Regions from separate parts of the Vibrio cortegadensis genome, predicted to be linked through region 1. Evidence: predicted binding sites of a transcription regulator. Region 1 holds the regulator's gene; the other holds the start of a gene.
The links. Region 1 encodes PurR, which represses purine synthesis genes. Its sites were predicted from a motif close to TNANGNAAACGTTTNCNTNA; they were not measured.
Positions count from the first base shown of each region.

Region 2: a site for PurR is predicted at 4,041-4,060, ahead of OCV39_RS11225 (NCS2 family permease). Genes of this name have one in related genera too.

Region 1 is NZ_AP025472.1:1,962,593-1,969,071, forward strand. Features, by position in the region: gene torR (two-component system response regulator TorR) at 1-169, opposite strand, end outside; gene torD (molecular chaperone TorD) at 406-1,053, shown strand; gene purR (HTH-type transcriptional repressor PurR) at 1,445-2,449, shown strand; cyclic di-GMP riboswitch class I at 2,606-2,687, shown strand; gene OCV39_RS09265 (TfoX/Sxy family DNA transformation protein) at 2,801-3,391, shown strand; gene OCV39_RS09270 (TVP38/TMEM64 family protein) at 3,561-4,250, shown strand; gene OCV39_RS09275 (DUF2007 domain-containing protein) at 4,247-4,564, shown strand; gene OCV39_RS09280 (alpha/beta fold hydrolase) at 4,633-5,433, opposite strand; gene glgA (glycogen synthase GlgA) at 5,650-6,479, opposite strand, start outside.
Region 2 is NZ_AP025472.1:2,376,339-2,382,817, reverse strand. Features, by position in the region: gene dnaK (molecular chaperone DnaK) at 1-30, shown strand, start outside; gene dnaJ (molecular chaperone DnaJ) at 246-1,391, shown strand; gene OCV39_RS11230 (aminoacyl-histidine dipeptidase) at 1,592-3,061, opposite strand; gene OCV39_RS11225 (NCS2 family permease) at 4,131-5,426, shown strand; gene gpt (xanthine phosphoribosyltransferase) at 5,468-5,932, shown strand; gene frsA (esterase FrsA) at 6,020-6,479, shown strand, end outside.

The DNA of each region.
Region 1 (6,479 bases):
GTAGATTGATATCTAACATAATCAAATCTACAAGATTGCTCTGTAGTACTTCTCTCATTTGAGCGCCATTTTCTGCTTCGCTTACGGCATACCCTTCATTCTGGAAGTAACCAACAAGTTTACTACGGGTTACTACATCGTCTTCAACGACCAATACGTGATAGCTCATCTACACCCTTTTCTTTTAGTTATTTCGTCTATGCTTACTATTCTATTCATAAATAGTAATATTTCTAGCAATAGATGGTTTAAAATCAGGAAAGATCATTTTTTCTTGATTCAAGACAAGCATAGCTCACGCGTTAATATTTAGTCATATTCAGTCACTTTTCTTATTTAATGTAGTTACTGTTATTCATTTTTATTGGTTAGACTATAGTGAGAATAATACTCGGAGCAATAACGATGATCGAAACAAAAGCATTCAATGAAAAGCGTGCAGAGATTTACTGGTGGCTATCTAGCCTTTTCGCAAAAGAGTTAACTCAACAAGAGTTAGACAGCTATAACTCTCAAGAGATTCGCACTTTTCTGACTGGCTTAGGTGAAAACGAAACACTTAAACCTTCAATAGACAAGTTAGTTGACGCCCTTAATCGCTTACAAAACCGTGAAGACGCTCAATTAGAGCTTTCCGCTGACTATTGTGATCTATTTTTAAAATCAGATAAGAACGCCGCTCTTCCATACGCTTCTATGTACATTGGAAAGCAAGGTTTATTGAATGATGTTCCGGCTCAAGAGATGGCAGCATTAATGTCAAAGCACGGCATTGCAGTGAGTGAATCATTGAATGAACCAGCAGACCACATTGCCATTGAACTCGACTTTTTAGGTAATTTAATTATTCGTTCAAATGAGCTTGAGCAAGAGAAACACCTTGATGATGCATTAATTGAGCAAGAATCTTTCATTCAAACTCATATCCTTTCTTGGATCCCACAGTTTAGTGCTAAATGCGATCAATATGATGAGTTTGGTTTTTATGCAAGCGTAGCTCAAGTATTAGTCGCCTTCTGCCAATTAGATTGCCAATACCTAACAGGCGAATAACCTCTCAAATTTATAATTCCCATCGGTAATTCGTGGTTATTTATCACATTTTAAACTATCAAGTGAGACTAGGTTCACTTCACTTGGTAGTTTTGTATTGACCCTCTTATAATTAAATGTGACAACACCCACTAAACTGGTCCAATATCCATTGCCAGTGAAGCGTTTGCGGTCTAAAATTGTGACCGCAAACGATAAAATATGATTACAAATGCAAACCGCTGATATAAGGCGGTTTTTGTGTTTCTTAATACCTTGCTATCTCTCGATGATTCACGATGTGAAGTAACGTGAATCGGCAATTGCTATTAAGAGATAGTATTTACGCTACTTGGTTGACTATTATATGAGTTAACCACTGTATTAAGTAGCACCTCGACAGGATAACACCATGGCTACAATAAAAGATGTCGCACGCTTAGCAGGCGTATCCACAACTACCGTTTCTCACGTCATCAACAAAACTCGATTTGTTGCTGAAACGACTCAAGAAAAGGTAATGAAAGCGGTAGACGAATTAAACTATGCTCCAAGTGCCGTTGCGAGAAGTTTAAAATGTAATACCACACGCACCATTGGTATGCTCGTGACTCAATCTACCAATTTATTCTTTTCAGAAGTAATTGATGGCGTTGAGAGTTACTGTTATCGACAGGGCTACACGCTGATTCTTTGTAATACTGGTGGAATTTACGAAAAGCAGCGTGATTATATCCGCATGCTTGCCGAAAAGCGTGTTGATGGCATGTTAGTCATGTGTTCAGATTTAACTGAAGAGCTAAAAGAGATGTTAGATCGTCACTCTGATATCCCTAAAGTGATCATGGACTGGGGCCCTGAAAGTTCGCAAGCCGATAAGATCATCGATAATTCTGAAGAAGGCGCTTACCTTGCGACTAAGTACTTGCTTGATAACGGTCATACCGATATTGCATGCTTAAGTGGTCATTTCGATAAGGTTGCATGTAAAGAGCGAATTTTAGGCTATCGACGAGCTCTCAAGGGTGCCGATATTGATGTGAATGAAGATTGGATCATCGAAGGCAATTTTGAATGTGATACTGCAGTACTTGCTGCTGATAAAATTGTGAATATGGAAAATCGCCCAACGGCTGTCTTCTGTTTCAATGACACAATGGCTTTAGGATTGATGAGCCGCTTGCAGCAGAAAGGGATTAGAATCCCTGACGACATCTCTGTTATTGGTTACGACAACATTGAATTAGCAGAATATTTCTCTCCACCACTAACTACAGTCCACCAACCAAAAAGACGTGTTGGTAAAACTGCATTTGAGATTTTATTGGAACGAATCAAAGACAAAGAGCACGATAAACGCATCTTTGAAATGCACCCTGAAATCGTAGTTCGGGATACGGTAAAAAAACTTATTTAATTAAAATACTCAAATGAATGCGTATTAATCAGTGCGCATTCACAACACCTAAACTGCAACTCAACCCACATCAAGCTCATGAATTATTGGACCAATGTCTCATTTTAAAACCTAAAATGTGATACCTATTCAATATTTTCCTATATGCTATGAGTGTCACGCACAGGGCAAACTATTTGAAAAAATAGGACGCAAAGCCTCCGGCCTAAACCATTTGGTAGGTAGCGGGGTTACCGATGGCAAGTATGCAAACAAAGTTTAACGTTTCGTTGACAGTACATTTGCATCACTTAGCTATTATCTCGGACCTGAAATTTGGTGGCGTAATCCTTTACACCGAGACTATACAGCATGGATAAACCAGTATTAAAAGACTCTATGAAGTTATTTGAGCAACTTGGCGCTATCAAGTCCCGCTCAATGTTTGGTGGATTTGGTATTTTTGCCAATGACACAATGTTCGCACTAGTAGTTAATGATCAACTACATATTCGTGCTGATAAAGATTCAACTAAGCAATTCCAAGAACAAGGTTATCAGCCATACATTTACAAAAAGCGTGGTTTCCCCGTTGTTACTAAGTATTTTGCTTTGCCTGAAAATTGCTGGGATACACCTGAGCAAATCTTAAAAACTGCAGTTGCTTCATTAGAATTCGCACAGCAAGAAAAAAGCCAGCAATCATCGGCTAAGCCAAATCGATTAAAAGATTTACCTAATCTTAGACTTGCTACCGAGCGCATGCTTAAAAAAGCGGGTATCGCAACAGTTGAAGAATTGCACAGCAAAGGCTCTCTAACCGCTTTCCAAGCAATTAGACAAACTCACTCATCATCTGTCAGCGTTGAGCTGTTATGGGCTCTTGAGGGCGCAATAAATGGCACTCATTGGTCAGTCGTTCCGCAAGAAAGGCGAAATGAGTTAATCAGCGACCTAAACTAGTCGACACATCAAAAAAACCGCCGCGTTTCTGCTGCGGTTTTTTTATATTCTTTGATTTATATGAAATATTTCTCCTCGCTTCCCTGTCTTATCTTTGTAAGTCGATAAAACATTTGTCATATTGTTTCCATAAACTTGTTCCCATAAACGTTTGCAAGGAGCTTCTTCCATGAGTAAAAAACTAATCATTGGTATCCTTTTAGTCGCTGTTGTTCTTTTTTTAGGCGTTAACTTTGGTCAATACCTAACCCTTGAAAACGCAAAAGCCCAACAAGCCGTACTCAACGAATATATCCAAAACAACTTCGTCGTTGCTGGCCTAATTTACTTCCTTGCTTACGTATTGATCACCGCGTTTTCAATTCCGGGAGCCGCTGTCGTCACACTTTTAGGCGCTGCTCTTTTTGGATTCTGGTTTAGCCTGTTCTTGGTCTCTTTTGCTAGCACAATTGGAGCAACGTTAGCGTTTTTGAGCAGTCGCTTCCTATTAAGAGATTGGGTGCAAAGTAAGTTTGGAGACAAACTAGAGGCGATTAATAATGGTGTTGAAAAAGATGGGGCGTTTTATCTCTTCTCATTACGCTTGATCCCTGTTTTCCCATTTTTCTTAATTAATCTATTGATGGGCCTAACTCCAATCACCACCTTAAAATTCTACCTAACTAGTCAATTAGGTATGCTCGCTGGTACCATGGTCTACCTAAATGCAGGCACACAGCTTGCCGAAATAGACTCGCTTTCTGGCATTGTTTCACCCTCCGTATTGGCGTCATTTGCACTACTCGGTCTATTTCCTATCATCGCAAAATGGTTAATGGCAAAATTTAAACCGACAACTCATGCAGAGAATGAATCATGAAAGCATTTATTGCGAGCACACCAACTGAAGCGCATATCGTGTGTGAATGGTTGAAGAGCGAACGCATCGACTGTGAAGTTCGAGGTGAGGGGTTGTTTGGTCTTCGTGGCGAGTTACCACTAAATGATGATACAGATGCTTATATTTGGTTACACAACCCTGAACAAGCACTAAAAGCGAAAGCCATTATTGATGACTACCAGCAACAATGCAGTAGTCACCAACAACATTCATGGCACTGTCAGCACTGTAATAATGAGAATGAACCGCAATTTGGAGTTTGCTGGAGTTGTAGTCATAGCCGCGATATTTAACTACTAAGCAATGATAGCTCTATAAATATAACTCGCACCGTTAACGAGTAGTACTCTTCCCCGATAATCTACTCGTTAATTTGTTTTTGAATAAACTCTATAGAGTGCTTATTAAACTCCTCAGGTCGCTCGACATTACATACATGCCCACAATCGGGAATCTCACACAACTCGCTCGACTCATGCACTGCAATCATCTCTTTTACCGGTTGGATAAACATGTAGTCTTTCTCACCCATTAAATAAAGTGTAGGGATGGGTAATTCACTGTCTTTAAAATAGCGCATCAAAGGGTTAACTTCAGAGGTCAACATAAACCAGCGTTTAAATTCTTTCTGGCATAATTTCTTAGCTTCTCGGATAAAGAGGTTGCGCGACTCTTTCTGATTTCGCTGCGGCATAACAATGTAAGCGAAAAGGCTATACAGCCACATGTAAGGGATAATGTGCTTGCTCATGTTACCGAGCTTCACCAGTACTTGCGATCGAGTATTAAGACGAGTAACGGCACCACCCAACACCATAGAACGAACACGATGGGTGGCAAGTTCCGCGATATTTCGAACAATAATCGTCCCTAGCGACATGCCAACAAAATGTGCTGAACGGATCTTAAGGTGATCTAATACTCTAAGGATGTCCATAGTCACCGTTTTAAAAGTATACCGATTACTGATCAGCTCTTTCAGAAGTTGATTCGATTTTCCGTGTCCTCTCAAATCAATCAGTAAAAGATTAAAATGAGCTTTATACGCTTTGATTTGTTTAAACCAAATGGATGAACTTCCGCCCGCACCATGCACAAACACCACCCATTCTTCACTTGTGGGATGAGTATAAGTTTTATGGAATAAAAGAGACTCAGTCATAAATTAGGAGGTTCGCTATATATCAATGGGATTTAAAAGTGGAATGGAAGATTAACACAGATCAAGCGGATTGGAGTTTAGCTAATGTCAGATATTAGCTATTAGGGTAAAAAAGTGTGAGATTAGCGGTCTTATAAGCTAATTTAATGATATTACTATCGATAAGCACCACATTATAGAAATAAAGTGAAGACGCCATCACGCCTTCACCTTTATTTATAGAGCGTCTCGATACATAGCGAGATAGGTTTTCGCCGCTTCACTCCAAGAGAACTCTTGTTTCATGGCTTGTAACTGAACACGTTTAATTTCCGCAGGCTGTTGTGTATAAACCAGCAGAGATCGTAGCATCACAAGCAGCAATGCATTCGAGCTTGGCTCACTGAAACTAAATCCTGTTGCGTCAAATGGAGAACTATCGTAATCAACAACGCTATCTTTCAACCCACCAACTGAACGAACAATCGGCAGCGTTCCATAAGCCATACTGTATATCTGATTGAGGCCACAAGGCTCAAATTCAGATGGCATTAAGAAGAAGTCAGAGCCCGCCTCAACTAAATGAGCCAATGTGTTGTCGTACGCTTCTACAAAAGCAAACTTATCGGAATGCAGTGACATGATCTCTTTCAGTTGTTCTGCTAGGACAGGATCCCCTGTTCCAACCACCACAACCTGTAGATCATTTTTCAAAAATTCAGACAGAATTGGTAATAAGTAGTGCACGCCTTTCTGATGAGTTAACCGGCAAACCATGCCGTAAACTGCAACCGATTTCTCTGGTAACCCCACTTCAGATTGGAGTTGTTGCTTACACACTTTCTTGCCGCGAACCATACTCTGATGAGAGGCTTTATACTGTTTAAGGATTAAAGTGTCCTTCTCCGGGTTCCATGCCCCGTAGTCACAACCATTTAGTATCCCATACAGATCATCACTACGCTGTTGAAATTCAGCAGCCATACCGTGGCTACCTAACTCAGTGAGTAACTCTTTCGCGTAGCTAGGGCTTACTGCATTGATCTTGTCTGCATTCAGGACACCGG
Region 2 (6,479 bases), 410 kb from region 1:
GAAGAAGTTAAAGAAGACGCTAAGAAGTAATACTTCTCGCTAATCAACTTCAGATCTAATAGTCTTGCGGGCGTCAGAGGTAACTCTTACGCCCGCAATCTTGTAAGTAACGAATCACTCTAGATAATACTCAGATAAATAGCTCAATTTTTAATGATCTCTTTAGGGGTTTTATCTAGATTGATACATAAACCGCCCATGGCACGTTGAGTGCGATGTGGTAGCAATAATTGGTGACCTAGAACATGTCAAAACGTGATTTTTACGAAGTATTAGGCGTGAGCCGCGATGCATCAGAGCGCGATATTAAAAAGGCGTACAAACGCCTAGCAATGAAATTCCACCCTGACCGTAATCAGGATGATAAGAGTGCGCCTGAAAAGTTTAAAGAAGTAAAAGAAGCGTATGAGATCCTAACCGACGCTCAGAAAAAAGCCGCTTACGATCAATATGGTCACGCTGCTTTTGAACAAGGTGGAATGGGCGGCGGTGGCTTCGGTGGCGGCGGTCAAGGCGATTTTGGTGATATTTTCGGCGATGTGTTTGGTGATATTTTCGGCGGCGGTCGTCGTGGCGGTGGTCAGCAACGTGCACAACGTGGTGCTGATTTACGTTACAACATGGAACTATCATTAGAAGAAGCCGTTCGTGGTTGCTCTAAAGAGATCCAGGTGCCAACTCTTGTCGAGTGTGACACGTGTGACGGCAGCGGTGCTAAAAAAGGTTCTTCTGCACAAACGTGTGGTACTTGTCATGGTCATGGTCAAGTTCAAATGCGCCAAGGATTCTTTGCAGTTCAGCAAACATGTCCTACGTGTAATGGTAAAGGTCAGATCATTAAAGACCCTTGTAACTCTTGTCATGGTCAAGGTCGCAAACAAAAAACTAAAACGCTTAATGTTAAGATCCCAGCAGGCGTGGACACTGGCGATCGCATCCGTTTATCGGGTGAAGGTGAAGCCGGAGAAATGGGCGCGCCAACCGGTGATTTATATGTTCAAGTACATGTAAAAGAGCACCATATTTTTGAGCGTGACGGCAACAACCTTTACTGTGAAGTGCCAGTAAGCTTTGTTCAAGCGGCTCTAGGTGGTGAAGTTGAAGTTCCAACACTTGATGGTCGTGTTAACCTTAAAGTGCCTGAAGAGACGCAAACAGGCCGTATGTTCCGTATGCGTGGTAAAGGGGTTAAAGGCGTTCGTAGCGGTGGCGTTGGTGACTTAATTGTGAAACTTGCGATTGAGACTCCGGTGAAATTAAGTTCACGTCAAAAAGAGTTACTTCGTGAATTTGAAGACACTTGTGGTGGTGCAGTTGCGAATAAGCACAATCCAAAATCAGAAGGTTTCTTTAATGGCGTTAAGAAGTTCTTTGATGATCTAACCAGCTAATTGGATTAGATGAAATGAGAGGTCTACTGCGGTAGGCCTTTTTTGTATCTATAGGTTGGGGGCTTGGGTGCTGATGTTCCAAGACGTAACTGAAAGTGAATGGACATTTCGCGAGTAGATGACAAAAAGCCCAGCAATCAAATTACTGGGCTTTTGGGTGTTTAATGCGGCAGTAGATTTAGCCGTTTAGCACAAACCGATTACTTGTTTGGAATCGCTTCTAATAGCGCACACATCTGTTCCCAGTAAAGTGTAACGGTATCGATTTTCACTTTCTCGTCAGGCGAGTGTGGGAATTTGATTGTTGGACCAAAAGAGACCATATCCATGTTCGGGTAAGGTTCTTTGAACAGACCACACTCAAGACCCGCGTGGATCACCATGATATTTGGTTTATGACCGTAGATACCTTCGTACATGTCACGGAAAATACCCATGATTTCAGAATCAGCATCAGGTTTCCAACCAGGGTAAGCACCTGTAAATTCGACATCAGCACCTGCAAGTTCAGCAACAGAAGCAATCATGCTTTCTACTTGCATACGGCCTGAATCCATTAGTGAGCGGATTAGGCAAAGTACAGATACTTTATCGTCTTCAGTTGTAATTACACCAACATTCAAAGAGGTTTCTACTACACCTTCAATCTCGTCACTCATGCGAATAACGCCGTTTGGACAAGCATTCAACGCAGCAACGAAGCGGCTTTGGTCAGCATTCGCAAATACGCCTTGCTCTGTCTCAATCGCTTCGTTAAACGTAACGATGTCAGTTTCAACTTTACCAAGCTCAGTAGAAAGTAACTCAGTGTAGTAAGTGTAAAGTTCTGCTAGTTTTGCTTCATTCTCAGCAGGAACAGCAACAGTAACGAAGCCTTCACGAGGAATTGCGTTACGTAGGCTGCCACCTTTGAATTCGATCATTCGTAGATCAAGTTCTTGAGCGTGACCAGCAAGGAAACGAGCAAGCAGTTTATTTGCGTTAGCACGGCCAGTGTGAATATCACAACCAGAGTGACCGCCTTTTAGACCTTTTAGGATTAACTTACGAGTTACGTAACCAGCAGGTTGAGCTTCGCGAGTGATGTTGAAAGTCATTTCACCATCAATACCGCCAGCACAGCCCATGTAAACTTCGCCTTCTTGCTCTGAATCGGTGTTAAGAAGGATATCACCTTCTAACCAGCCCGCTTCTAAGCCAAATGCGCCAGTCATACCAGCTTCTTCATCGATAGTTAGTAGAACCTCTAGTGGGCCGTGTTTAAGGTCATTAGAAGCTAACACAGCAAGACATGAAGCCATGCCAATACCGTTATCTGCACCTAATGTTGTTCCTTTCGCTGTCACCCATTCACCATCAATGTATGGCTGAATTGGATCGGCAACGAAGTCATGTTCAGTGTCTTCATTCTTCTGTGGCACCATATCGATATGAGCTTGAAGTACGACACCTTTCTTGTTTTCCATTCCAGCAGTCGCAGGCTTTTTGATGAAAACATTACCTGTTGGATCACGACGAACATCTAGCCCTTGGCTCTTAGCCCAATCAACAATGTATAACGCTAAAGGTTCTTCATGTTTAGATGGGTGTGGGATAGAACAAATTTTATCGAAAAATTGCCAGATTAGTGCAGGTGATAAACTGCTGATTTCAGAATGGAATTCAGACACGGATGACTCCTTTATGGATTAATTACCAGATTTATGATTGCAAAGTCGTAGTAATAGTAGATTTATTATCTACCGACAGTTGCGTTGGTATGGCCACAGCATACCACTACTCGAATGGGGCTAGTAGTGGCAGAAATCGTGAAATGTCTCTGAGCTCTCAATTTTTATCTAAATGGGAATTTCAGTATATGAGTGTCGTTTTATTAGAAGTGTCAAACAGAGGCTCTGTAACTAACATTTCTGTAATTTAATTACGAAAATCATTTGATCTAGATCGTTATTTTCAAATAAGTGTGACTTAAGTCTACTTTTTTGTTGTAATTTTTTTTCTCAATGGTATATTAAACCCAACTTCTGAAGCGAAGAAGAAATGCTCAAAGGATGAGTCCGTTAATCGCCTCCAAGGAACTGAGAATCAAATTTTTGTTTATTGATTTATTAAGGTGATATTTATGAAAGGTTTACCAGCTGCAATGTTTTGGACAAACAACTCTGTTTTTACTAACAACTTTGCATACCCAACAAGCTTTGGTTACTAATTAATACCAACGCATGTGATTGAACATTATGTTCACCCCTATATATTAGAATTTTTCTACAGTCCTTGACTGACAAGATTCAACCGCCACTCCTCTTGAGTGGCGTTTTTTTATCTGAACCATTTTTTGATTAATCTTTGACCTTTAACGGTTGTCATTCCACCAACTCTCTTCTCCCTTAGCCACAACAGTCCATTATTCTGGATAAACTCGTAATTAAAGAACCACTGAACTCAGTAGAAAAATACCGAATAGATTAAATAACATCCATATTAATGGTTTTTAAATTTATGTTTAATTCATTGTTTTTAAAGTTATTTATTGTTTGGTTGATACTTTCTGATTGATGGTTTCTATCTTTTATAGAAAGAAATATTTATTAGAGTATGAATTCTATCTGGAATTTGTTATTTGATAACTTTATAATCCCTGCCAATCGATTACGCAACCGTTTACTTTGATAATTCACTAGCCACTTTTAGCGGATAAGAGGGCTACTGAATTTGATTACACTTTTTAGGAATAACAAAATGCTCGAAAGGCTATTTAAACTCAGCGAACATGGAACGAACGTTCGAACTGAAATCATTGCAGGTATGACGACTTTCCTGACAATGGCATACATCATCTTTGTTAACCCAGCGATTTTGTCTGATGCAGGAATGGATCACGGAGCCGTATTTGTAGCGACCTGTTTAGCGGCGGCGATTGGCTGTTTTATCATGGGATTTGTGGCGAACTACCCAATTGCACAAGCGCCTGGGATGGGACTCAACGCCTTCTTTACCTATTCAGTCGTACTTGGGATGGGATATACATGGCAAGTTGCGCTAGCAGCGGTATTTGTTTCAGGTATTTTGTTTGTCCTTTTAAGTATCTTCAAGATTCGTGAATGGATCATCAATTCAATTCCTATGTCTCTTAGAACGGGTATCTCTGCGGGTATTGGACTTTTCTTGGCGTTCATTGCTCTAAAGAATGCAGGCATCGTGGTGGATAACCCAGCGACATTAGTTTCTATGGGTGCGATTACTTCTGTTCCTGCGGTACTGGGTGCGATTGGGTTTTTCCTTACGATTGCATTAGTTCACCGTGGTGTGAAAGGTGGAGTGATGATTGCCATTCTGGCGGTCACGGGTCTTGGTCTTATTTTTGGTGATGTGCAGTACCACGGTATTATGTCAGCGCCACCTAGCATTGCGCCGACTTTCTTGCAGCTAGACTTTTCTGCTGTATTTGAACTGGGCATGATTTCTGTTGTGTTTGCGTTCTTATTTGTCGATTTATTTGATACTGCGGGTACTTTAGTTGGTGTCGCACAAAAAGCGGATCTTATCGGTAAAGATGGCAAAATTCCTCGCCTTAATAAAGCATTGCTTGCGGATTCAACAGCAACATCGGTTGGTGCTCTGCTTGGTACCTCAAATACGACGTCATATATTGAAAGTGTTTCAGGGGTCGCTGCGGGTGGACGAACAGGTTTAACTGCGGTTGTTGTTGGTATTTTCTTCCTACTTGCTTTATTCTTCTCGCCATTAGCTGGAATGATCCCGGCTTACGCAACCGCTGGCGCACTGTTTTATGTCGCGATCTTGATGCTATCTGGTTTAGTTAGTATTGATTGGCGTGATCTGACAGAAGCGGCTCCAGTTGTCGTTACTTGCTTGCTTATGCCACTGACTTTTTCGATTGCTGAAGGTATTTCTCTTGGTTTTATCGCGTATGCGGCGATCAAGTTATTCAGTGGTAAAGGTCGTGATGTATCGATGAGCGTGTGGGTCATGGCTGCAATCTTTATTCTAAAATACGTGTTAACAGCTGCTTAATTCGTAAAACAATAAGTTTATAACTATTAGGTTTTATTATTATGACGACTAAATTCATCATTACTTGGGACAACATGCAAACATATTGTCGCCAGCTTGCTGAGAAGCAAATGCCAGCAGAACAATGGAAAGGGATCCTTGGTGTAAGCCGTGGTGGTTTGGTTCCTGCTGCAATTTTAGCTCGTGAACTTGGTATTCGTTACGTAGATACAGTGTGCATTGCAAGTTACGATCACGATCATCAGCGTGATATGCGTATCTTGAAAGCACCAGAGCATGACGGTGAAGGGTTCTTGATTGTTGATGATTTAGTAGACAGTGGCGATACAGCACGTAAAATCCGTGAAATGTACCCAAAAGCTAAATTTGTGACGGTATGTGCAAAACCTGCGGGCGCTGATCTAGTTGACGAATACATTGTTGATATTGCTCAAGACACATGGATTGAACAACCGTGGGATACCGCGATTACTTACGTAGAGCCAATTAATCGTAAGCAAAAATAAGATCAAAATGTGATTATTTGAAAATGACCCTTTATTGGGTCATTTTTTTTATTATGATTAAGGCAAATCATTGTAAGAAGCGTAGATATGACTGACGAAACAAGTAAAAATCTGTCTGAGACCCTGTTTGTTAAGTACAAACAAGCACAGGAAACCTCTGCCTTAACACGTTACCTACCAAGCTCATTAGAGATCCTCAATGAGCGTAAACAGCAGGACAATTTTTCGTGGTATCGTAACCTACGTAGATTGCAATGGATTTGGCAGGGCATCGATCCTATTGAGCAAGAAGGGGTATTGTCTAGAATCGCTTGCTCAACGCACTCACGAACAGATGAACAGTGGCTCGATACCGTTATGGGTTATCACAGTGGAAATTGGGCTTATGAGTGGACAAAGCTTGGCATGCTTCATCAAAAAAGAGCCAATGATATGCAGAATGAAGAAGCAGCCAATGAGCTTTTTTCTGCCTCTCTGTGTTTCAGCATTGCAGGCTACCCACACCTTAAAAATGATAACCTTGCCTTACAAGCGCAAACCCTTGCGA